Regions from separate parts of the Streptomyces sp. NPDC057474 genome, predicted to be linked through region 1. Evidence: riboswitches for the same ligand, from Rfam matches in the RefSeq annotation. Region 1 holds a riboswitch; each other region holds the start of a gene.

Region 1 (7,453 bases):
CGCCGGGTGCGCGGGTCGGCGGTCGGGTCGGCGGAGTCGTAGCGGATCAGGTTGTCGCGGCCGGAGAGGAACCCGTACAGCGCGGGTCCCTCGATGAGGGCGCCCACGTGCGGGAGCACGGTCCGGGTGGAGCACGGCATGGGCCGGCCGAGGACCCGGGCCGTGCCCGAGGTCGGCTCGATCAGACCCATCAGCATGCGGATGGTGGTGGTCTTGCCCGAGCCGTTCGGGCCGAGGAAGCCGAAGACGCTGCCGCTGGGAACCGTCAGTTCCAGGTGGTCCACGGCCACCTGGCCGCCGCGGAAGGTCTTGGTCAGCCCCTGGGTGTGGATGGCTGCGTCGGTCATGGCTCCCCTCGGGTACGGCCGGTGGGCCGGGACAGCGGTCTCGCCGTCCCGGCCCACCGGTCAGTCGTCGCTACTTCGCCGCGTTGGCCGCCTTCACCAGCGCGTCCTTGGTGACGGCACCCGCGTACACCTTGCCGTCCTCGGTGAAGAGGACGTTGATCAGCCGGGTCTTGAAGACCGTACCCGAGCCGAACTCGCCCTTGACCTGGTCGCCGAGGGAGTTCAGGAACCCGTCGACCCGGGCATCACCGGACGAGTCGCCGTCGCCGGTGGGCATGCCGCCCTCGGCGCCGCTGTCGAACTCGGCGATGGTGCTCCAGCCCTTGCCGATGGTCTTCAGCCCGTCGAGGCCGCTGGCGAACTCCTCCCCGGAGCCCTCGGAGCCCTTGAGTCCCTTGCCCTCCTTGAGTCCCTTGCCGTCCTTGGACGCCCCGTTCTTGCCGGACTCCTCGAACGCGGAGTCGCCGAAGCCGGACTCGTGGTCGCCCGACTTCTCGACCTCGTCGGCCTCCGTGACCTTCGCGCCCTTCGGCGGAGTGAAGTCGAACGTCGAGGCGCTCGGCTTGCCGAAGTCGACCTTCGTGAAGCCCGCGTCCACGACGGCCGCGCCGCCGCTCGTCGGGGTGAGCGTGAACTTCAGCGGCAGCCCCGTCTTCGCGTCGACGGCGATCGAGATCGCCCCGACCGTCGAACCGGACTGCTTCGGCTTGATCACCAGCTTGTAGGCGTCCCGTCCGGCGACCTGCGCGGTCCCGTCGACGGTCACGGATGTGGTGTCGTCGACGGCCTTCAGGGCCTCCTCGGCCAGTTTCTGAGGCGTGGCGGGCACGTCCTCGGAGGCGTCGGGTGCGTGCTTGCCCTTGCCGCCCTCACCCTCGCGGTCCTTGCCCTCACCGGCGTCGGTCGCGTGGTACACCTCGTTCGAGGCGCTGTCGTAGGCCCACAGGTCGTCGCCGTTGTGGATGACGCTGTACTCGGCGGCGTCGTCCAGCAGCGACAGCTTCTGCTTGTCCGGGCCGTCGGTGGCGACCCGCAACGTGTGGGTGCCGGAGGCGAGTTCGAGGAGCTTGGCGGAGGGGTCGGCGGCCGATCCGCCGTCGCCCCCGGAGGGCGCCTGCGAGGCGAGGCCGCCCGCGAGACCGCCCAGGTCGGGCAGGCCCAGATCCGTGGTGATCTTCACCGTGCCGGACACCTGCTCTACGTCCGAAGCGGCGATCTTCTCGATGAGTTCCTGCGCGCTGATCTTCGGCAGATCGGGGTCACCGGAGCCGGCGAAGGCCGGGACGAGCCCGATGGTCGCGGCCGCCACGCCCAGCACGGTGACCGGGACGACGTACCGCGCGGCCTTGCGTCGCCGTGCCGAGCGCATCTCCTCGGCCTCGGCCGCGAGCGCGGCGGCGTCGCCGGACCGGGCGCTGTCGTCGGTTTCGTACGGTGCCATGTGTGCCTTACCTCCGTCGTCGGCGGCGGCGTCTACTCGGAGCCGCCATTCTCACCCGAATCGGTGAGGAGTGGTGATACCCATCTGACCAAATCGGCCAGAGAGAAGCGTCAGACTCCGGGCTCAACTCGACGTACTGCTACGGGATGACACAGCGAGGCGACACCTCCCCCCAACCCGTAGGGGTCGTCAGGGGGAGGCGCCGTCGATCGAACTGGCGCTCTAGCGATTGACGAACACGTAGTCCGCCTTGTGCGGGACGCCGCCGACGGTGTTGAGCCGGAGGATCTCGGCGGTGTTCGCCGGCAGCCCCCGGCGCTTGGAGGCTTGACCGGGTACCGTCATCCGAACGGGTGGCTGCGCTGCTTGTCGGTGCCGCGCCGTCCTTGTCCCCCACGGCGGGCCCGCCCGGCGCCGGCGCCGCCGAAGAGGTCGCCGTCGGCGTTCCCACCTTGCTGCACCGCGATCTCCTGCCCGCCCCCGCGGCTTCCGCTGTCCGCGACCGCCGGGATCACGGCGGCGGCGACACCGGCCGCGGTGGCCACCGCGATGCCGGAGAAGATCAGACCCTCACCACGCGATTGCCACCGCGATTACCACGCGATGCTTATGCAACGAAAGACCCCGCGATTCCGTTTTCTCCCCGTAACGCAGCCAACGCCCCCTGCATCAGCTTCCGGGCGTTGATTGATCGGGCCCGTCCGGCGATTGCGGACGAGCCCGGGAGTCGACGGTGCCTAACCGGCGCGGCGCCTAACCGGCGCGGTGCACCACCGCGTCGCACAGCTCCACGAGCGCCGCCTTCGCGTCGCATTCCGGCAGCGGTGCCAGTACGGCCCGCGCCTCCTCCGCGTAGCGGATCGTGTCGCGGCGGGCCTGCTCCAGCGCGGGGTGGACACGCAGCCGGGCCAGCGCCTCGGCGTGGCGCGCGTCGTCGGTGAGGTCGGAGTCGAGCAGTTCACAGAGGGCGATGTCGTCCGGCAGCCCCAGCCGCCCCGCGTGCTCGCGCAGCCGCAGCACCGGCATGGTCGGCACACCCTCACGGAGATCCGTGCCGGGGGTCTTGCCGGACTCGTGCGAGTCGGAGGCGATGTCGAGGACGTCGTCCGCGAGCTGGAAGGCGACGCCGAGCCGCTCCCCGTACTGGGTCAGCACGTCGACCACGGTCTCATCGGCGCCCGCCATCAGCGCGCCGAGCCGCCCGGCGACCGCGACCAGCGACCCGGTCTTGCCGCCCAGCACGTCGAGGTAGTGCTCGATCGGGTCGCGTCCGTCGCGCGGCCCCGCGGTCTCCAGGATCTGTCCGGTGACCAGCCGTTCGAAGGCCTCCGCCTGGATGCGGACGGCGTCAGGACCGAGGTCGGCGAGGACGTGCGAGGCGCGGGCGAAGAGGAAGTCACCGGTCAGCACGGCCAGGGAGTTGTCCCAGCGGGCGTTCGCGCTCGGCACGCCCCGGCGCACCTCGGCCTCGTCCATCACGTCGTCGTGGTACAGCGTGGCCAGATGCGTCAGCTCGACCACCACCGCCGAGGGCACGACACCCGGCGCGTACGGGTCACCGAACTGCGCCGCGAGCATCACCAGCAGCGGCCGGAACCGCTTGCCGCCCGCGCGCAGCAGATGCTGGGCGGCCTCCTGGATGAACGGGACCTCGCTCTTGGTCGCCTCGAGCAGACCCTCCTCGACGGCCGCCATTCCGGCCTGGACATCGGCTTCGAGAGCCTGGTCCCGCGCGCTCAGCCCAAACGGCTCGACGACGGTCACGAGGGTTCTCCTGTCTGCTGACGTCTACTGACGGTCACACGGTCGGTCTAGGTCGCTCTCACGGTCGATGACAAAGTTTGTCGATCTGTCGCTGTCATCACCCGAGTCAGCGTATCCGGTCACCTTTCGATCACCACGAGCGCCCACGGCTTCGCCCCGAGTGGTAGGGGACCGCCGCTCCACATTCTTGATCAACTGATACGCGCCCATACCCACCGACGCGCGTGCCGCACCCGCCCGCGACGGTCGGCCCCGAGTACCCGGCCCACCCCCGGAGACGCCTCCGCGCTCCGCGGTCGGCCGAAACCGCGCCCACGCGTCCACCGTTTCCCGCTCACGCACGGCCCCCTCGCACCTCCCGGGCACACCCTCCCACCCCTCCCGCGCACGCCCCCTCCACCCCTCCCGCACACCCCCTCCACCCGGCCCGAGTTGACCGATTTGCCGCTTACTCTGCACTTCACCCGACTTCTCCCGTGAGTTGGGTCACCCGCATCCCGCATGGCACCCCCGCCCCACTCCGGCGACTTTCCCTTTGCGGTAGGCAAGTTGAGTCGCGAGCCGTGCCCGGAACCGGGGTCGAATCGCAGCAAACTCAAGGTCAACTGGACCAAACCGCCAAACCGGGACTTGTTCCCGTCGTGTGCTCTCGCATACGTTCACACCCCGTCCGGACGGACCGCCGAATCCTGCCGCCGCCCCGGACTCCCCATCCATCACCACTCATCCACGTACGGCAGGAGCGGGGGACCCAGGCAAGCCGCCGGTCCGAATTTCCCCACCGGACCGGCTAGGGGTGAAGCCACGCGCAGTACGCCCAGCGGACGCGGCACGCACAGCGACCGCCGGGACGACGCGCGCGGCCGGGCATCTCCAGCCCGAACCCGACAGCTCACCTCGCAGGCGACGGAGAGGAATCCGCCATGCCCGCAGGCAAACACCGCCGCCCCAGAAGCAACGCGTTGACCCGTGGCATCGTCGCCGCCGGAACGGGCGGGGCCGCACTGGCCCTCCCGCTCACGGTCGCCACGACCGCGAACGCCGCCACCCCGACCCAGGCCGTCACCTCCGTACAGTCGGCCCCGCAGTCCGCGCCGGCCGCGGCGCAGGCCAAGTCCACGACCTACACCGTGGTCTCCGGTGACACGCTCTCCGCCATCGCGCGGAAGCACCACACGAAGGGCGGCTGGCAGCGGCTCTACAAGGACAACCGCGCGGCCATCGGCGACAACCCGGCACTGATCCGCCCGGGCCTGAAGCTGACGCTGAAGGGGACGAAGTCGTCCACGGCCCCTGAGTCGTCGACCACGAAGTCCTCCGCGAGCGACACGGCGTCCAAGACCGCCACGGCCACGCAGGCGTCGGTCACGACGTACGCGAACAACCTCGACGGCTGGATCCGCGAGTCGCTGGACATCATGGCGCAAAAGGGAATTCCCGGAACGTACGACGGGATCCACCGCAACATCATGCGCGAGTCGTCGGGCAACCCGCAGGCCATCAACAACTGGGACTCCAACGCCGCCGCGGGCACCCCGTCGAAGGGCCTCCTCCAGGTCATCGACCCGACGTTCGCCGCGTACCACGTGTCCGGCACCCCGTACGACCCCTACGACCCGGTCGCGAACATCACGGCGGCATGCAACTACGCCGCCGATCGGTACGGTTCGATCGACAACGTCTTCGGGGCGTACTGAGCCTCCGGCTCCCCCTTCTTCACCCTGTTCCCCTGGGCCGGCGGGCCCAGGGGAACAGTTGTTCAATGGGGCGGCCGCTCAGGGGAAGAGCTTCTCCAGCACCACCGCGATGCCGTCGTCCTCGTTCGAGAGGGTCACCTCGTCGGCGACGGCCTTGAGTTCGGGGTGGGCGTTGGCCATGGCGACCCCGTGCGCGGCCCAGTCGAACATCGGGATGTCGTTGGGCATGTCACCGAAGGCGATGGTGCGGTCCGGGGTCAGTCCGAGATGGTCGGCGGCCAGGGCGAGGCCCGTCGCCTTGGTGATGCCGCATGGCTGGAGTTCGACGGTGCCGGGCCCCGACATGGTGACCGTCGCCAGCGAACCGACCGCCATCCGCGCCGCCGAGGCCAACTCGTCGTCGGACAGATAGGGATGGCGCAGCAGCACCTTGCTGATCGGCTCGCACCACAGGTCGTCCCGGCGCGGCACCCGTACGGCGGGCAGCGTGGGGTGCGGCATGAGGTAGCCGGGCTCGATCAGGGTGAGGCCGTCGACCCCGTCCTGGTCGACGGCGGCGTACACCTGTCCGACTTCCGCCTCGATCTTGCCGAGCGCGGTCTCGGCGAGTTCTCTGTCCAGGGTGACGGACCAGAGCAGCCGGTCCGCGCCGTGGTCGTACAACTGCGCGCCCTGTCCGCACACCGCGAGCCCCCTGCTGCCGAGGTCCTCCAGCAGCGGGCGCACTCTCGGCGCCGGCCGTCCCGTCACCACGAGGTGCTGAGCACCGGCCTCCGTGGCCCGCGCCAGCGCGGCGAGGGACCGGTCGGAGAGGGTGTCGTCACTGCGCAGGAGCGTTCCGTCCAGGTCAGTGGCGATGAGTGAATATGCGGTGGGTGCGGCCATGATCAGAGAATACGGATGCGGCGCCCCATCGGTTCGACGCGAACCGGACGACGTCCGGCATCCCGACAGCCCCACCACACCCCAACGTCAACATCCCTTTCCCGAACCGCCGTTCAGTGGTGCTTCACCGACGGGTACTCAACCGCCGCCGCTCAGGGGCAGCGCCGTCAGGGGCGCGGGGCTGTATCGGCATGCGGCTCCGCCGCGTGGGCGCGAACAACCCCACGCACCCACACCCCGCGACGCACCGCCCTGCGCGAGCTCATCCCGGAACCGGCTCACCCGTGCGCCGCCGCAAGATGCCGAGCCAGCCGAGGCGAGGCGAACTCCGTCCCGCACACGAACCGCATCACCGGCCCGTACGACGCCGCCGCCGGCAACCCCGTGAAGTACAACCCCGGTATCGACGACCGGAACCCGGCACCGAGCACCGGCGTACCCCGGCTCACCAGCAGCTCCGTACGGAGTTCGTGCCCCAGGAACCCCATCGCCCCGAGGTCGACGCGGTACCCGGTCGCCGCGATGACATGGTCCGCGGCCACCTCCTCGATACGGCCCTCGTGTCCCTGAAGGGCCAGCAGGGGACGCCCGTCGATGACGCCGGCCCGCACGACCCGCTCCACCTCCCGCACCTCGACCCGCCCCTCGAACCGCTCCCGCAGCCACCACGCGCCGAGCGGCCCGAGCACCCGGCGGACCAGGAAGTGCCGGGTGGCCGCGGGCAGGTACCGGTACGGGTGCGGGTAATAGGTGAGCACGTACAGCGACCAGGCCCGCCCGAACGGCGACTCGGGGCGCAGCCGTGGCTGGTTCCACGGGGGCGCGCCGAAGGCCACCGCGCCCCGGCCGCGCGCCACCACACGCACCCGCGCGCCGGCCTCGGCCGCCAGTACCGCCGTCTCCAGGGCGGACTGCCCCGCGCCCACGACGATCAGTTCCCTGTCCTTGAACCGGCTCAGCTCGGGGTGCTGTGAGCTGTGGGAGACAGGCCCCGTGGGGGCGGGTCCGTCCACGGCCGCACCCGCCAGCTCGGCCGGCAGATGCGCCAGCCCGAACAGCCCGCTCGCCACGACGACGGCCCGTGCCGCGAACAACTCCCCCGAGTCCAGCTTCAGTTCGAAGCCGCCCCCCGTGCTCCGGTCCACGGACACCACCCGCACCCGCTCCAACTCGGGCACGAGCCGCTGCTGAAACCACTCCCCGTACGAGATGAAGGTCTCGACGGGAATGATGTCCTCGTCCGTCACCAGCCGCCGGATCCCTGCCGCGTCGCAGTAGTCGGCCAGGGTGTGACCGCGCTGCGGGGCGTCGATGTTCGA
Region 2 (7,453 bases), on a different contig from region 1:
TGACGAAGAGGTCGTCGCCGACGATCTGGACCTTGTCGCCCAGCTTCTCGGTGATGGCGTTCCAGCCGGCCCAGTCGTCCTCGAACAGCGGGTCCTCGATGGAGACGAGCGGGTACGCCTCGACGAGCTCGGCGTAGTACTCCGTCATCTCGGCGGCGGAGCGCTCCTTGCCCTCGAAGGTGTAGACGCCGTCCTTGTAGAACTCGGAGGCGGCGACGTCCAGCGCGAGGGCGATCTGCTCGCCGGGGGTGTAACCGGCCTCCTTGACGGCCTCGAGAATGAGGTCGAGGGCGGCGCGGTTGGACTCCAGGTTCGGGGCGAAGCCGCCCTCGTCGCCGAGGCCGGTGGACAGGCCCTTGGTCTTCAGCACCTTCTTGAGGGTGTGGTAGACCTCGGCGCCCCAGCGCAGGGCCTCGGAGAAGGACTCCGCGCCGATGGGCGCGATCATGAACTCCTGGATGTCCACGTTGGAGTCGGCGTGCGAGCCGCCGTTCAGGATGTTCATCATCGGAACGGGCAGCAGGTGCGCGTTCGGGCCGCCCAGGTACCGGAAGAGCGGGAGGTCGCTGGCCTCGGAGGCGGCGTGGGCGACGGCGAGGGAGACGCCGAGGATGGCGTTGGCGCCGAGGGAGCCCTTGTTGTCGGTGGCGTCCAGGTCGAACATCGCCTGGTCGATCAGGCGCTGCTCGGTGGCGTCGTAGCCGACGAGCTCCGGGCCGATCTGCTCGATCACGGCGAGGACGGCCTTCTCGACGCCCTTGCCGAGATAGCGGTTGGGGTCGCCGTCACGGAGCTCGATGGCTTCGAAGGCACCCGTGGAGGCGCCGGACGGAACGGCGGCACGACCCGTGCTGCCGTCGTCGAGGCCGACCTCGACCTCGACCGTGGGGTTGCCTCGGGAGTCCAGGATTTCCCGGGCTACGACGACGTCGATGGACGGCACGAGCATCTCCTTCATGGGATGTGACGCTGGAAGTGCGGGGCCCACGGGCCCTGCGACTAGAGCCTAACCGCCCCCGGGCCGTCAGCAGCCGACCGACCGTCCCGTGGACAGAGAGACGGTACCTATTGTTCCAGGTCGGAACAAAGGGGGGTGGGCGAGAAAGTGAACAGAAGGAGGAACGGAAGGAGAGGCGGAAGGAGAGCAGAAGGAGAGGCAGAAGGAGGGAGCGGCCCGGGGAGACGGGCAAAGAAAAGCCCCGCCCCGGTGCGTACGGGGGAATGCGCACCGGGGCGGGGAGCCCGTGGGGACGGGGGGACGGCCCTCACGAGGTCTTCACTATGGAGGACACGGATGTGAGCGGGCTGTGGTTCAGCTGGGGAGCGGCCTGATTTTTCGGCCCAGCTGAACCTGCCCCGCCTGCCCGGCCGTGGGGGCGGCCGTGGGGATGGCAGGCGTCCGGCGGCCGTCGCGATCGCCGTGGGTCAGCTCAGGTGGAGCTGCTGGCCCGGGTAGATGAAGTCGGCGTCGTCGATGATGTCCTTGTTCAGCTCGAAGAGCTTCTCCCAGCCACCCTTGACGTTCTTCTCCTCGGCGATGGCGCTGAGGGTGTCACCGCTGACGACCTTGTACTCGCCGTCGCCCTTCTTGACCTTCTTGCCGGTGGGGGTCTCGACGGTGGCGCGCTCGGAGGAGCGGGAGGCGCGGGTCTCCTGGGTGCTCTTCTCGGTGCTCTCCTGGGTGCTCTTCTGCGAGGAGGAGCCGGAGTTCGAGCTGGAGGAGCTGGAGTTCGAGTTACCGCTGGAGGCGGCGGCGCCGTCGTACGAGGCGCCGGACAGGCCGACGCCGCAGACCGGCCAGGCACCCTTGCCCTGGCCCGCGAGGACCTTCTCGGCGACCGCGATCTGCTGGGCCTTGCTCGCCTGGTTGGCGGTGGAGGCGTACTGCGTACCGCCGAAGGCGGCCCAGGTGGAGGCGGAGAACTGCAGACCGCCGTAGTAGCCGTTGCCGGTGTTGATGGACCAGTTCCCGCCGGACTCGCACTGGGCGACGGCGTCCCACTCGGAGGCGGTGGCGGCGGAGGCGCTGCCGGCGGCCATCAGCGGGGCGGCGATGGCCGCGGCACCGGTGACACCGGCGACGGCGATGGCACGAGCCGCCTTGGACGGGCGACGGTGCTTGCCCTTGCTGGAAAACAGCATGGAGTGATCCCCTCACCGACGCCTGCGAGGTGAGCTGTCGGGTTCGGGCCGGTTGAGTTGCCCGGCCGCGCACGCTCGCCTTTCGGCTGACGTTGCGCGGCTTCACCCCAAGCCGGTTCCGGACGCACGCCCCCGAAGGGCCGCAACTGCCGGACCCGGCACTTACCTTGGGTCCCCCGCTCCTGCCTACGGCGCTTGACGCGACGACTGTTCCTTGCGGTCGCTGGCAGGATTCGGCGTGCCGACCGCAAGAGCCCGCTGTGGCGAGCGGTCACGACCGTAAACAGGTGATTGCCCGAATTTCAAAGACGATCAGGGGGTCTGTGATTCATCTCCCACATAGATCAAAACGGGCATTCAGGGGCGAACCGTGACCCGAACTGCCGCTACTTTTCGCCCGTTTCGGCACCGACTTCGAGGGTCTGACCGGGAAGGATAAGGTCCGGGTCAGTTCCGACCGTGACCTCGTTCTCGGCGTACAGCTCCCGCCACCCGCCATCCAGGCCGAGCGAGTTCACGATGCGCGTCAGATTGTCGCCCGCACGGACGGTGTACGCGCCGTCCGCGACCTCTCGCGCCGCGTCGCCGTCACGGGAGGCGTGACGGCCGGAGGGCGTGGAGTCGACGCGGGAGCCGTCGGCCGCGTCCGTGCCCGCGTCGGCGTCAGCGTCCGCATCGGCACCCTCGTCGGCACTGGTGCCTCGATGGCGGCCGGTGCCGCTTTCACTGTCATCGGCAGCCGAAGAGCTGTCGCTCTGTGCTGACTTGTCCGAGTTGGCGCTGCCGGAGTCCGTGGTGTCGTCCGAGTCGGTGCCGGTTTCGGCCTTGGTGGAACCTTCGAAGACACCAGGGGACGATTCCGGCGATTCTGATGTTTCGGACGATTCGCTCGACCTGCCGGCTCCACCGGAGCCGGTGGAGCCGGTCGAATCGGCGGACTTGGCCGAGTCTGTCGACTCGGCCTCGTCGGTGGAAGTGGATGAATCAGACGAACCGGACGAGTCAGATGAACTGCCCGACCCCGCCGAGCCGTCCGCGACGCCCGTGTCCACGTCGGCGGAACCGGAGTCGCCGCCGAGATTGTGGAGCAGTCCGCAGGTGGACCAGACACCGACGCCCTGGTCGGCGAGCACCTTCTCGGCCACCGCTATCTGCTGGGAACGGCTGGCCTGGTCGGCGGTTGTCGCGTAGTCGAGGCCGCCGTACTTCTCCCAGTTCGCCTGGGTCAGCTGGAGGCCGCCGTAGCGCCCGTTCCCGGTGTCCGCGCTCCAGGAGGCGCCGCTCTCGCACTCCGCCACCTGGTCCCAGGTGGTTCCGCTGGCCGCACTCGCGCCGGTGGCGCCGAGGAGTGGGATCGCGATGGCCGAGCCGGTCACGCCGGCCGCGACGAGGAGGGCCGGAGCCTGACGGGGGCGACGGTGACGACCGTTCCCGGAGAGCATGCGGTTGCCTTTCACACGACAGCAGGGGCCTGTGCGACGGGTGTGGTGACCCCTTCGCACTGACGTGTGAACGTATCGGCAGTCGATCAGTTGTCACAAGTTAATGCAGCACAGATCACGTGAAGATCACAGAGTTGAGGGAGTGTCATCTTCTGCCGCGGAATGGGGTACTGCTACGGGCCGCCCGGGTACTGCTACGGACCGCTTACGGGCCGCTCCTGCGGGGTGAATTGCACCGGAAGCGTGCGCAATCCACGCATGATGAGCCCTCCTCGCCACCTCAAATCGGCTGAATCCACTGCAAGTCGCAGATCGGGGAGGCGGGTGAGGAGCGTCGCCAGCGCGGTCTGGCCTTCGAGGCGGGCGAGTGGGGCGCCCAGGCAGTAGTGGATGCCATGGCCGTAGCCGAGGTGCTGGTTGTCGCGGCGGGAGAGGTCGAGGGTGTCGGGGTCGTCGAAGCGGGCCGGGTCGCGGTCGGCCGCCGCGAGTACGACGAGGACGGGGTCGCCGGGGGCGATGTCCTGCCCGCCGATGGTGAGGGGTTGGGTCGCGAAGCGCCAGGTGGCCAGCTCGACGGGGCCGTCGTAGCGGAGGAGTTCCTCGACGCCGGTTTCGAGCAGCGCGGTCTCCTGGGCGTCGAGGGAGGCCTGGAGACGGGCGCGCTGCTCGGGATGGGTGAGAAGGGCGTACGTGCCGTTCCCGATGAGGTTGACGGTCGTCTCGAACCCGGCGAACAGCAGGATGAACGCCATCGCCGCGGCCTCGTTCTCGGTGAGGTGCTCACCGTGGTCGGAGGCGCGGATGAGCGCGGAGATGAGGTCCTCGCCGGGGGCGGGGTGCTCGGTGAGGCCTTCTCGCTTGCGGCGGATGAGGTCGCCAAGATAGCCGCGCATCTTCTTCACCGACCGCGCGACACCGCCACGCGGGCCGCCGCCGTGCCGGATCATCATCCCCGCCCAGTCCCTGAAGTCGTCCTGATCCTCCCGGGGGACGCCGAGCATGTCGCAGATCGCGTAGATGGGGAGGGGGAAGGCGAACTCGTGGATGAGATCGGCTTCGCCCTTGTCCGCGAACTGGTCGATGAGGTGATCGGTCAGCTCTTGGACCCGGGAGGCGAACTCGGCGACCCGGCGAGGAGTGAACGCCTTGGAGACGAGGCGGCGGAGACGGGTGTGATCCGGCGGATCGATGTTCAGCAGATGCGTCATCAACTCGGCCTTGCGCTCACCGGGGATACCCGTCTTCCCCTTGGCGTGCGCGGGCTCGTCGTGATGCGCCGGGTTCTTGGAGAGACGTCCGTCGGCGAGGGCCTGCTTGGCATCGGTGTAGCGGGTGACCAGCCAGGCCTCCACACCACTGGGGAGGCGTGTCCGGTGGACGGGGGCGTGGTCTCGGAGCCAGGCGTACGCCGGGTAGGGGTCGGTGGCGAACTCCCAAGTGAAGAGATCGGGCGCGCCGGTTCCCGGGGAGGTGGCGGGGGTGGATGCGGGCTGGTTGGTCACTCGTCGACGGTATCTGGCCTTTCCGGGGCCTCCGCCTCCGTCCCCGGTACTCGGTCAGGCAGGAGCACGACGCGGCCGCTCGCGGGGTCGAAGCCCAGTACCGGACAGTCGTCGGCGCCCTCCGGGCACATCAGGACCGGCTTGCCGAGGCGGTGACCGATGGAGCGCAGGAAGCCGCAGAACGCGTCGAGCCGGTCCTGGCCCTGCAGCTCCAGCAGGGCCACGTCGAAGTCGATCTCCTCGTCCGAGTAGAAGCGGAAGATCGCCAGCATGTCCTCCGTCGGCCAGACCCTCAACTGGGGGCATTCGGCGTCGAGTGGCCGCGCCAGTATGCGCACGGCTCTCGGCAGCGCCGACGTCGTGGTGCCTTCGATGTACTCGTGCCTCCAGCCGCTCCGTGCGACGAGATCGAGGAGCGCTTGCCAGTCCTCCGCCGAGGCGTCCAAGACGTGTAGGTCAGGCAGCGAACCCATCAGCTCAAGGTCGAAGTTCTCCTTCACGTCGTCCCAGAACAGGTCCGGGGTCCCGTCGGTCGTCCGCATTCCAGCGAGTCAGGCCTCGTCGCTCTCCTCGTCGGTGTCCTCGTCCGTCTTCGCCTTCGCCTTCGCCCCTGTGCCCACCCCTTCCACGGCGCGGATCGCGTCCCGGTACGCGCGGGCCGCCGCGCGTAGTGCCGCCTCCGGGTCGATGCCCTCGGACTCGGCGTGGGCGGCGAGGGTGAGAAGTTCGTAGCCGATGTCGTCGCCGGGGGGTATCGGGACGTCGAGCCCTGCGGTGCGGACGCGGGAGGAGAGCTTGGCGGCCAGGGCCAGGCCGGGCTGGCCGAGGGGTACGCCGTCGGTGACCGACTCGCGTTGCTTCTCGACTGCCTTGGTGCGGAGCCAGTGCGCCTTGACTTCCTCCGGCGTCGTGGCCGTCGCGTCGCCGAAGACGTGGGGGTGGCGGTGGATGAGCTTGGTGATGATGCCTGCGGCCACGTCGTCGATGGAGAAGGGGGTGTCGGGGTCGTCCTCGGCGATGCGGGCGTGGAAGACGACCTGGAGGAGGACATCGCCCAGTTCCTCGCGGAGTTCGTCGCGGTCGCCCTCCTCGATGGCCTCGACGAGTTCGTACGCTTCCTCGATGCCGTACTTGGCGAGGCCCTTGTGGGTCTGCTGGGAGGACCAGGGGCATTCTGCGCGGATCCGGTCCATGACCTGGATGAGGTCGAGGAGGCGGGCGCCGGGGAGGTCGTAGGAGGCGGGGAGGAGCTCCAGGGACGGCATCCGGACGCGGCCGGAGCCGGCGAGGCGGGCGAGGCCGTCGGTGAGGCGGGATTCGCCCTCGGCTGTGGCCACCACGAGCACCGTGCGGTCGCCGGCGCAGGCGTCGACCAGTTCCTCGGCCGTCGGGGTCGCCTGCTCCACCGTTGTGCCGGCCTCGCGGAGATAGGGCAGCTGGGGGTGTGCCTCGTCCGCACAGAGAACGCGGTCCGCCCCGTGCAGTGCCTGCCACGCGGGCCAGGAGAGCAGGCCGGGCGCGACACGGTGGCTGGTGGTGAGCAGGACGACTCGGCCGGGGCCAGGGGTGGCGTCCGTGGTCTCGGGGGCTGTGGTCTCGGGGGTCGTGGTGGCGGGGGCGCCGTCGGGGCGGTGTGCGTTCACCCCACGAACGTAACCCACGTCACGGACGACCCCCGAAGTTATCCACAGGCTGGGGGCGCGGGCACCCCGCTACGCCGACTCCTGCGTCCCCGTCCCGGTGACCTCCTTCAGCCACGGTGTCTTGGCGTCCAGCAGACCGACCCGGCCGGATGTCGGGTCGACGCCCCAGCTGCCGTAGCGGGGGTTGAGGTCCACGTCGAGTTTCTTGGAAGCCTCCGAGAGGGCCTTCCAGAAGACGATGCCACCCTCCTGGGTGTTGAGGTCGGCGCCGAGGGAGGCGGCGAGTTTCTGGACCTCGACGTCGCTGCGGAGGCTCTCCTCGAGCTGTTCGGGGGCGACGCTGTAGCGCTGCAGGTAGGCCGTTTCCAGGGCCTCGGCGCCGCCGGCCTCCGCTTGCAGGTCGGAACGGTACTTCTGGACTTCCTTGCGGGTGACGGTCGCGCCGGCGTCCTCGAGTGCCTGGTCGAGGACCTTCTCCAGGACCATGCCGTTCAGGGTGTTGCGGGTGAGGGCGCCGCTCTGGGCTACGACCTGCTGGTACTGGTTCTGGTCCACGCTGGCGGTGCGCTGGGCGGTGCGCACCTCGTTCACCCGGTTCTCCAGTTGCGCGACCGTGATCCGGTCGTCGCCGACGACGGCCGCCGCGCCGGGATGCGCATCACTTCCGCAGGCGGTGAGGAGCGGGGCCGCGGCGGTGATCGCTGCGGAGAGGAGGAGCGCGGTG
Region 3 (7,453 bases), on a different contig from region 1:
CACGGCTTCATCGACAACCGCTCGGTCTTCGTCCTGCTGCGCCGCTCCCTCGCGCAGCACGGCGGCCGGCACATCGAGTCGCTCAACTACTCGCCTCTCACCTGTGACATCCGCACCGCCGCCGAGTTGCTCGGTCGGCACATCGAGGACATCTGCGAGCGCACGGGCCAGGATCAGGTGGACGTCGTCGGGCACAGCCTCGGCGGACTGATAGCGCGGTACTACGTGCAGCGGCTCGGAGGTGACCACCGCGTCCGTACGCTCGTCACGCTCGGCACCCCACACGGCGGCACCCGGGTCGCGCCTCTGGCGGACGCGCACCCGATCGTCCGTCAGATGCGGCCGGGCTCGCAGGTGCTGGAGGAGTTGCGGGAGCCGGCTCCGGGCTGCCGCACCCACTTCGTGGCGTTCTGGAGCGACCTCGACCACGTGATGGATCCTCTGGAGACGGCCTGTGTCGACCACGCGGACCTGATGGCGCAGAACATCCGGGTCACCGGCATCGGCCACCTCGCCCTGCCTGTACACCCCGCCGTCGCCACCGGAATACGGCAGGCCCTCGACACCTCGCGGACGGGAGCCCGCACCACCGCCCGCCCCAGCGACCTGACCGTGGCGTGAGCCCGCAACCGCCGACGACCGCACAGTGACGCTCGACACAGGCCGGCGAAACAGGGGCATATAGCAATAAACGCGGCGCACACCCACGCGCCCCCTCCGCGCGCCCGATTCGCGACACCCTCCCCGACGGCGACAACGCGCCCCACCCTGGGTACACCGGCACCCGGCGAAACGCCTCACCCCCGTCGGCGCGGGCGTCCCACAGCCCCCACGCAGCGATCCACTATCGAACAAACTTCGAACGCAAAGCCAAAGTCATGCCCGCAGACCGCCGAAAGACGCTCGAATGCCCGTTTCCTGCGCGCGCGAAACCCGTTGAAGATTGTCGCGCCCGCATACCGCCGGGTACAGTCACCGCACTGCTCTGCCAGCCCCTGTCGTCGAGGCGAAAGAGAAGTTGGTGAACGATCGTCACCCGTCGGGGACCGCAACACCCCCGGCTCCGGCTCCGGAAGCCGACCCGGCGCACTACGCGTCGTACGGCCACCAGGAAGCCACCTACGGCGACTTCACCACGTACGGCGATTACTCCGCCACTGGTTTCGACTCCGGCACCGGCGCCCACGCGACCGCCACCGGTACCTTCGCGACCGACCCCCTCTTCGGCGACCTGCCGGGCAATGACACCGGCTCCGGCTCCTACGACGCCTCGCAGTGGTCGACGGGCAGCCACCAGACGCTGAACTACGACCCGTACGCCGCGCACCACCAGGCCGCGTACGACACGGGCAGTTACGAAACGACGTCCTGGTCGGCCGGTTACGAAAACCTCTCCCAGGTCCCGACGCAGTCGACGGGCCCCGATGCGAGCGGGCAGTGGGACGCGAACGGCTGGATGCAGGCCGAACAGTCCGACGAGGCGGACCAGTTGGGGCAGGCCGACCAGACCCAGCAGTGGGTCGGCACCCAGCACTTCGACACGGGCGCGTTCGACGCCACCCAGTGGAACAGCGACGGCACTCCGGTCGGCGACGAGCACGGCGACTCCGCCTCCGAGTCGTACGACGCACACGAGCACCCGCAGACCGTAGTGGTGGATCTCTCCGCCGAGGCCGTGGACTTCGCGCAGCAGGCGACCGCCACCTTCGAGCAGATCGCCCCGTACGACCAGGACCAACACCTCCCCGCGGACGGCGAGTTCGAGGCCGACGGCGCGGACCGCGCCTCGCTCCTCGACGGCGAGGAGGAGGTCACCCCGGCGGCCACCAGGAGCGCGAGTCCCGGCCGGGCGGCCACCCGCGCGGCCTCGCGATCGCGTCGGAAGGCTCCGGCCAAACGTTCCGCCCTGCTGACCGTGGCCGTTCCGTCGGCCTGCGTCATGGGTGTCGCGGGGATCGCGGCGGCCTCGGTCGGCGCCACGTCGGACGACACGGAGACGACGGCTTCCGTCAAGTCGGACGACGCCACCGCCGTGAAGCCGTCCACCGCCAACAACCAGCTCGACACCCAGCTGGCGAGCCTCTCCGCCGAGGCCGACGACTTCGCCGACCGGGCCAGCCGGACGCAGGAGCGCATCGACCTCAAGGCCCAGCAGGAGCTGGAGCAGAAGAAGGCGGCGGCCGACGCGGCCCGCAAGGAGCGACTGCGGCCGAAGTTTGCACTGCCGGTCGCCCGGCACGGACTCAGCGCCTACTACGGACAGTCCGGCGTCAACTGGATGTCCCTGCACACCGGCATAGACTTCCCCGTCTCGTACGGCACCCCGGTGATGGCCGCGACCGACGGCACCGTGCGCACCCAGTGGAACAGCGCCTACGGCAACATGGTCATCGTGACCGCCAAGGACGGCACCGAGACCTGGTACTGCCACCTCTCCACGTACAAGGTCGCCTCCGGTACGACCGTCAAGGCCGGCGACGCCATCGCCTACTCCGGCAACTCGGGCAACTCGACCGGCCCGCACCTGCACTTCGAGGTCCACCCGGCGGGCGGCTCCGCCATAGACCCCCTGCCGTGGCTGCGCAGCCACGGGCTGGACCCGACGTAACAGACCCCGTGACGGACAGCGAAACGAAGACCGGGCCCCTGCTCAGCAGGGGCCCGAGTCATTTCATCGCGGCCGTGACGCTCGCCGCGTAGAGCTCGCTACAGCTTCTCCACCGGCGCGTACCGCAGCAGCAGCCGCTTCGGCTTGGTGTCGCCGAAGTCGATCGTCGCCTCCGCGTTCGCGCCCGTGCCGTTGACGCCGACGACCGTGCCGAGGCCGAACTGGTCGTGGGTGACACGGTCGCCCACGGCGAGCGAGACCACCGGCTTCTCGTCGGTGCGGCGGGTCGCGAAGCCGGACCCGCCGGAGGCCGAGGAACGGGAGCGGGACGAGGACAGTGAGGACGCGATCCCGGCGGCCGGGCCCGAGGACACCGGGGCGGAGGCGCCCGTGCGCTTCCACTCCAGATGGGTGGCCGGGATCTCCTCCAGGAAGCGGGACGGCGGATTGTACGAGGGCTGGCCCCAGGCGCTGCGGAGCGTGGACCGGGTGAGGTAGAGCCGTTCACGCGCGCGGGTGATGCCGACGTACGCAAGACGACGCTCCTCCTCCAGCTCCTTGGTCTGACCGAGGGCGCGCATGTGCGGGAAGACGCCGTCCTCCATGCCGGTCAGGAAGACGACCGGGAACTCCAGGCCCTTCGCGGTGTGGAGGGTCATGAGCGTGATGACGCCTGAGCCGTCCTCCTCCTCGTCCGGGATCTGGTCGGAGTCGGCGACCAGTGCCACCCGCTCCAGGAAGGCGGGGAGCCCGGCGGGCGTCGCAGCCGCCGCCTCGCCCTCACCCTCTGCGGCCCCGGACTCCTGCTCGAACTCCAGGGCGACGGCGGCGAGTTCCTGGAGGTTCTCGATGCGGGTCTCGTCCTGCGGGTCGGTGGAGGCCTGCAACTCGGCCAGATAGCCGGTGCGTTCGAGGACCGCCTCCAGGATGGTCGCGGGTCCGGCGCCGGACTCGACGATGGTCCGCAGGTCCTCCATCAGCGTGGTGAACCGCTTGACGGCGTTCGTCGACCGAGCCGCCATGCCGTACGCCTCGTCGACACGCTTCAGCGCCTGCGGGAAGCTGATCTTCTCGCGCTGCGAGAGGGCGTCGATCATCGCCTCCGCGCGGTCACCGATGCCGCGCTTGGGCACGTTGAGGATACGGCGCAGCGGGACCGAATCCTCCGGGTTGGCCAGGACGCGCAGATATGCGAGGACGTCCCGGACTTCTTTGCGCTCGTAGAAACGGACGCCACCGACGACCTTGTAGGGCAGGCCGACGCGGATGAAGACCTCTTCGAAGACACGGGACTGGGCGTTCGTACGGTAGAAGACGGCGACGTCTCCGGCCTTCGCGTCGCCCGCGTCCGTCAGTCGGTCTATCTCGTCGGCGACGAACTGGGCCTCGTCGTGCTCGGTGTCGGCGACATAGCCGGTGATCTGCGCACCCGCGCCCGCGTTGGTCCACAGGTTCTTGGGGCGGCGGGACTCGTTGCGCTCGATGACCGCGTTGGCCGCGCTCAGGATGGTCTGGGTGGAGCGGTAGTTCTGCTCCAGCAGGATCGTCGTCGCGTCCGGGTAGTCCTCCTCGAACTGGAGGATGTTGCGGATGGTCGCGCCGCGGAAGGCGTAGATCGACTGGTCGGCGTCACCCACGACGCAGAGCTCGGCGGGGGGTACGTCCCACTCGGTGGGCGGAACGTCGACCGAGTGCTCGGAGGTGCCGACCAACTCTCTGACCAGGGCGTACTGGGCGTGGTTGGTGTCCTGGTACTCGTCGACGAGGACGTGGCGGAAGCGGCGGCGGTAGTGCTCGGCGACGTCCGGGAAGGCGCGCAGCAGATTGACCGTCGTCATGATCAGGTCGTCGAAGTCGAGCGCGTTCGCCTCGCGGAGACGGGACTGGTACATCGCGTAGGCCTGGGCGAGGGTCTTCTCGAAGCCGTCGGCGGCCTGGGCGGCGAAGTCCTCCTCGTCGATCAGCTCGTTCTTGAGGTTCGAGATCTTGGCGCTGAAGGACTTGGGCGGGAAACGCTTCGGATCGAGGTCCAGATCACGGCAGACGAGCGCCATCAGCCGCTTGCTGTCGGCGGCGTCGTAGATCGAGAAGGAGGACGTGAAGCCGAGCTTCTTCGACTCGCGCCGGAGGATCCGTACGCACGCGCTGTGGAAGGTCATGACCCACATCGCTTTGGCGCGCGGTCCGACGAGTTGCTCGACGCGCTCCTTCATCTCGCCCGCGGCCTTGTTGGTGAAGGTGATCGCGAGGATCTGGCCCGGGTGGACATTCCGCTCGCCGAGCAGGTGTGCGATGCGGTGGGTGAGCACACGGGTCTTGCCGGAGCCGGCGCCGGCCACGATGAGCAGGGGCGAGCCCGCGTGGACCACGGCCGCGCGCTGGTTCTCGTTCAGCCCGTCCAGGAGCGCCGCCGCGTCGAGGGCGGGGCGGGGGGCGCCGTCGCGGTAGTACGCGTCCCGGTCCGGTGGCACGTCGAACTTCCCGCCGAACAGATCGTCCGGAAGCGGCTCCGGTACGTGATCGTCCTCGGGTGGCGGCGGGGGTTCCTCCGCGCGGCCGCGCGGGGCCTGGAGGTCCGCCAGGAAGCTGTCGTCAAAGAGGCTGCTCATCGCTCTCCGAGTCTAGGCGCCCCCACTGACAGCGGGAGGCCACCCCGGGAAGTCCACCTTCACCACTCACCGCGATCACCCCACAACGATGAGCGATCGAGAATACCGCCTGCCGTGCCGAAGAGGCTAAGGTCACGAAAACGTATCGGGCATATCGACCATCAACCTTCACACGGGCCACACGAGTTGGCTAGCGTTTCGCTAGGCCGTACGACCCAACCGGCGAACGTCGCCGGGCCGCACGGCCTCCGCCGAGTCCGGTACGCCTCCCGTGGCAGCCGGAGCCGGGGACCCACCGACCTCTGGGGTGAATCGACCCGACCGCCGCAGGCGGCAAGGGTCGTAGGGCAAACCTTCCGAAGCTTGCGCCCGAACCCGACAGCTAACTCGGTAGGCGGACTACGGAAGGAGACGCCGAACCATGGCGCCGCACCGCAAGCCGCGTCCTGCCGGAACGCGCGTGGGCATACGCACCCCTGCTCTCGCCACGGCCGCCCTCACCTCCGTGGCCCTGCTCTCCCAGACGGCCACAGCCGCCCCGTCGACCGACGACAAGCCGAGCCTGGAGGAAGTCGAGAAGAAGGTCGACGACCTCTACCGCCAGGCCGGTTCGGCGACCGAGAGCTACAACGCGGCCAAGGAGAAAACGACCAAGCAGAAGAAGAAGGTCGACACCCTCCTCGACGACGTCGCCAAGCGTACGGAGAAGCTCAACGGGGCGCGGGAGGAACTGGGTTCGTTCGCCGCGGCCCAGTACCGCACGGGCGCGGCCGCCCCCAACCAGGCCTCGCTGCTCCTGGCGGACAACCCACAGGACTACTTCGACCAGAACCAGCTGATGGACCGGTTGACGGGCCGTCAGAAGGACACCGTCGACGCGTACGTCACCCAGCAGGCCGAGGCGACGGAGCAGCGCCAGGAGGCGAGCGACAGCCTCGAACAGCTCACCGAGTCACAGAACGCCCTCAAGACCAGCAAGGCCAAGGTCCAGGCGAAGCTCGCCGAGGCCCGCGAACTGCTCTCCACCCTCACCGCCGAGGAGAAGGCCCGGCTCGCCGCGATCGAACAGCGCGAGCAGGAGGAGGCCGACCGCAAGGCGGAGGAGCTCGCGCGACAGCAGGCGGCGCAGACGACGACCCAGGAGACCCAAGGAGCCCAGAGCACCCAGAGCACCCAGGGAACCCAGGGAACCCGGGAGGAGACCTCCACCGGCTCGGAGACGTCCACCGAGACCGCCGCTCCGGCCGAGGACTCCACCTACGCCTCGAAGGCCGCCAAGGCCCTGACCTTCGCCCGCGCACAGATCGGCAAGCCGTACGTCTGGGGCGCCACCGGCCCCGGCTCCTACGACTGCTCCGGCCTCACCCAGGCCGCCTGGAAGGCCGCCGGCGTCGACCTCCCCCGCATCACCTACGACCAGGCCACCGCCGGCACCACCGTCTCCCTCGCCAACGCCAGACCCGGTGACCTCGTCTTCTTCTACGACAACATCGGCCATGTCGGCCTCTACATCGGCAACGGCATGATGATCCACGCCCCGAAGCCGGGCGCGTACGTCCGCGAGGAGTCGGTGTTCTACGACGGGGAGTCGTCGATCCACAGCGTGGTGCGGCCGGCGTAACGGCACGGTTCGCGGAGGGGCGCGAGCCCTCAGGTCCAGAGCACCGCGATGAAGATGTTCGCGGTGGTCAGCGCGCCCACCAGGCCGAACAGCGGCTTCTCCACCGCCTCCTCGTCCCGTTTCACGTAGACCAGCCCAAGGATCACGATCAGCAGTGCCAGCTTGACGCCGATCTTGATGTTGTTGACGGGCTGGTCGTCGGCCTGGTTGAGGCCGACGAGGAGCACGCCCGTGACGAGCATGGTGAGGGCGCCGTGAAGCATGGCGGGGACGAAGCGGGCGGTGCCCTGGCCCATGGCCTTCATCTGGGTGAGGAAGCCGCCCAGGAGGGAGGCGATGCCGATGATGTGGAGGGCGACGAGGATGTGGATGAGTACGTCCATGCGCGGAGCCTAATGAGAGACCCGTACTCCGACGGGACCGGGGCGGGCACAGCAAGTTCACCGGGGGCACTGAGGGTGGCGCTTCGGGACGTCCGACGCTGTGATGATCTTGCGTATATGCGCCGCATAGCACCGCCGCACCCCCGACCGGTCCGAAATGGCCGCATCGGTCATCGCACAGCGTGAAGTCGGCGGCGCCAGGGCGGGATCACGGTCACATACGGTCACCTCA

Evidence for each region. A riboswitch is a leader RNA that binds a small molecule or an ion and turns the genes downstream of it on or off. The one in region 1 is predicted to bind cyclic di-AMP.
Region 2: linked by a shared signal. The riboswitch ahead of ACFU53_RS18015 (transglycosylase family protein) and the one ahead of ACFU53_RS32955 (transglycosylase SLT domain-containing protein) in region 1 are both predicted to bind cyclic di-AMP.
Region 3: linked by a shared signal. The riboswitch ahead of ACFU53_RS21880 (NlpC/P60 family protein) and the one ahead of ACFU53_RS32955 (transglycosylase SLT domain-containing protein) in region 1 are both predicted to bind cyclic di-AMP.

The regions. Positions count from the first base shown of each region.
Region 1 covers NZ_JBHVDX010000157.1:8,133-15,585, forward strand. Annotated here, with positions in the region: gene ACFU53_RS32930 (ABC transporter ATP-binding protein) at 1-347, opposite strand, end outside; gene ACFU53_RS32935 (outer membrane lipoprotein carrier protein LolA) at 418-1,788, opposite strand; gene ACFU53_RS32940 (hypothetical protein) at 2,011-2,133, opposite strand; gene ACFU53_RS32945 (hypothetical protein) at 2,130-2,333, opposite strand; gene ACFU53_RS32950 (polyprenyl synthetase family protein) at 2,542-3,552, opposite strand; cyclic di-AMP (ydaO/yuaA leader) riboswitch at 4,263-4,471, shown strand; gene ACFU53_RS32955 (transglycosylase SLT domain-containing protein) at 4,476-5,249, shown strand; gene ACFU53_RS32960 (Cof-type HAD-IIB family hydrolase) at 5,328-6,134, opposite strand; gene ACFU53_RS32965 (NAD(P)-binding domain-containing protein) at 6,413-7,453, opposite strand, start outside.
Region 2 covers NZ_JBHVDX010000055.1:14,846-22,298, forward strand. Annotated here, with positions in the region: gene eno (phosphopyruvate hydratase) at 1-943, opposite strand, end outside; gene ACFU53_RS18015 (transglycosylase family protein) at 1,426-2,142, opposite strand; cyclic di-AMP (ydaO/yuaA leader) riboswitch at 2,147-2,346, opposite strand; gene ACFU53_RS18020 (transglycosylase family protein) at 2,529-3,584, opposite strand; gene ACFU53_RS18025 (cytochrome P450) at 3,779-5,086, opposite strand; gene ACFU53_RS18030 (hypothetical protein) at 5,083-5,628, opposite strand; gene ACFU53_RS18035 (nucleoside triphosphate pyrophosphohydrolase) at 5,638-6,729, opposite strand; gene ACFU53_RS18040 (SurA N-terminal domain-containing protein) at 6,799-7,453, opposite strand, start outside.
Region 3 covers NZ_JBHVDX010000075.1:15,409-22,861, reverse strand. Annotated here, with positions in the region: gene ACFU53_RS21895 (lipase family alpha/beta hydrolase) at 1-621, shown strand, start outside; gene ACFU53_RS21890 (M23 family metallopeptidase) at 1,022-2,608, shown strand; gene pcrA (DNA helicase PcrA) at 2,707-5,217, opposite strand; cyclic di-AMP (ydaO/yuaA leader) riboswitch at 5,457-5,630, shown strand; gene ACFU53_RS21880 (NlpC/P60 family protein) at 5,639-6,838, shown strand; gene ACFU53_RS21875 (hypothetical protein) at 6,868-7,221, opposite strand.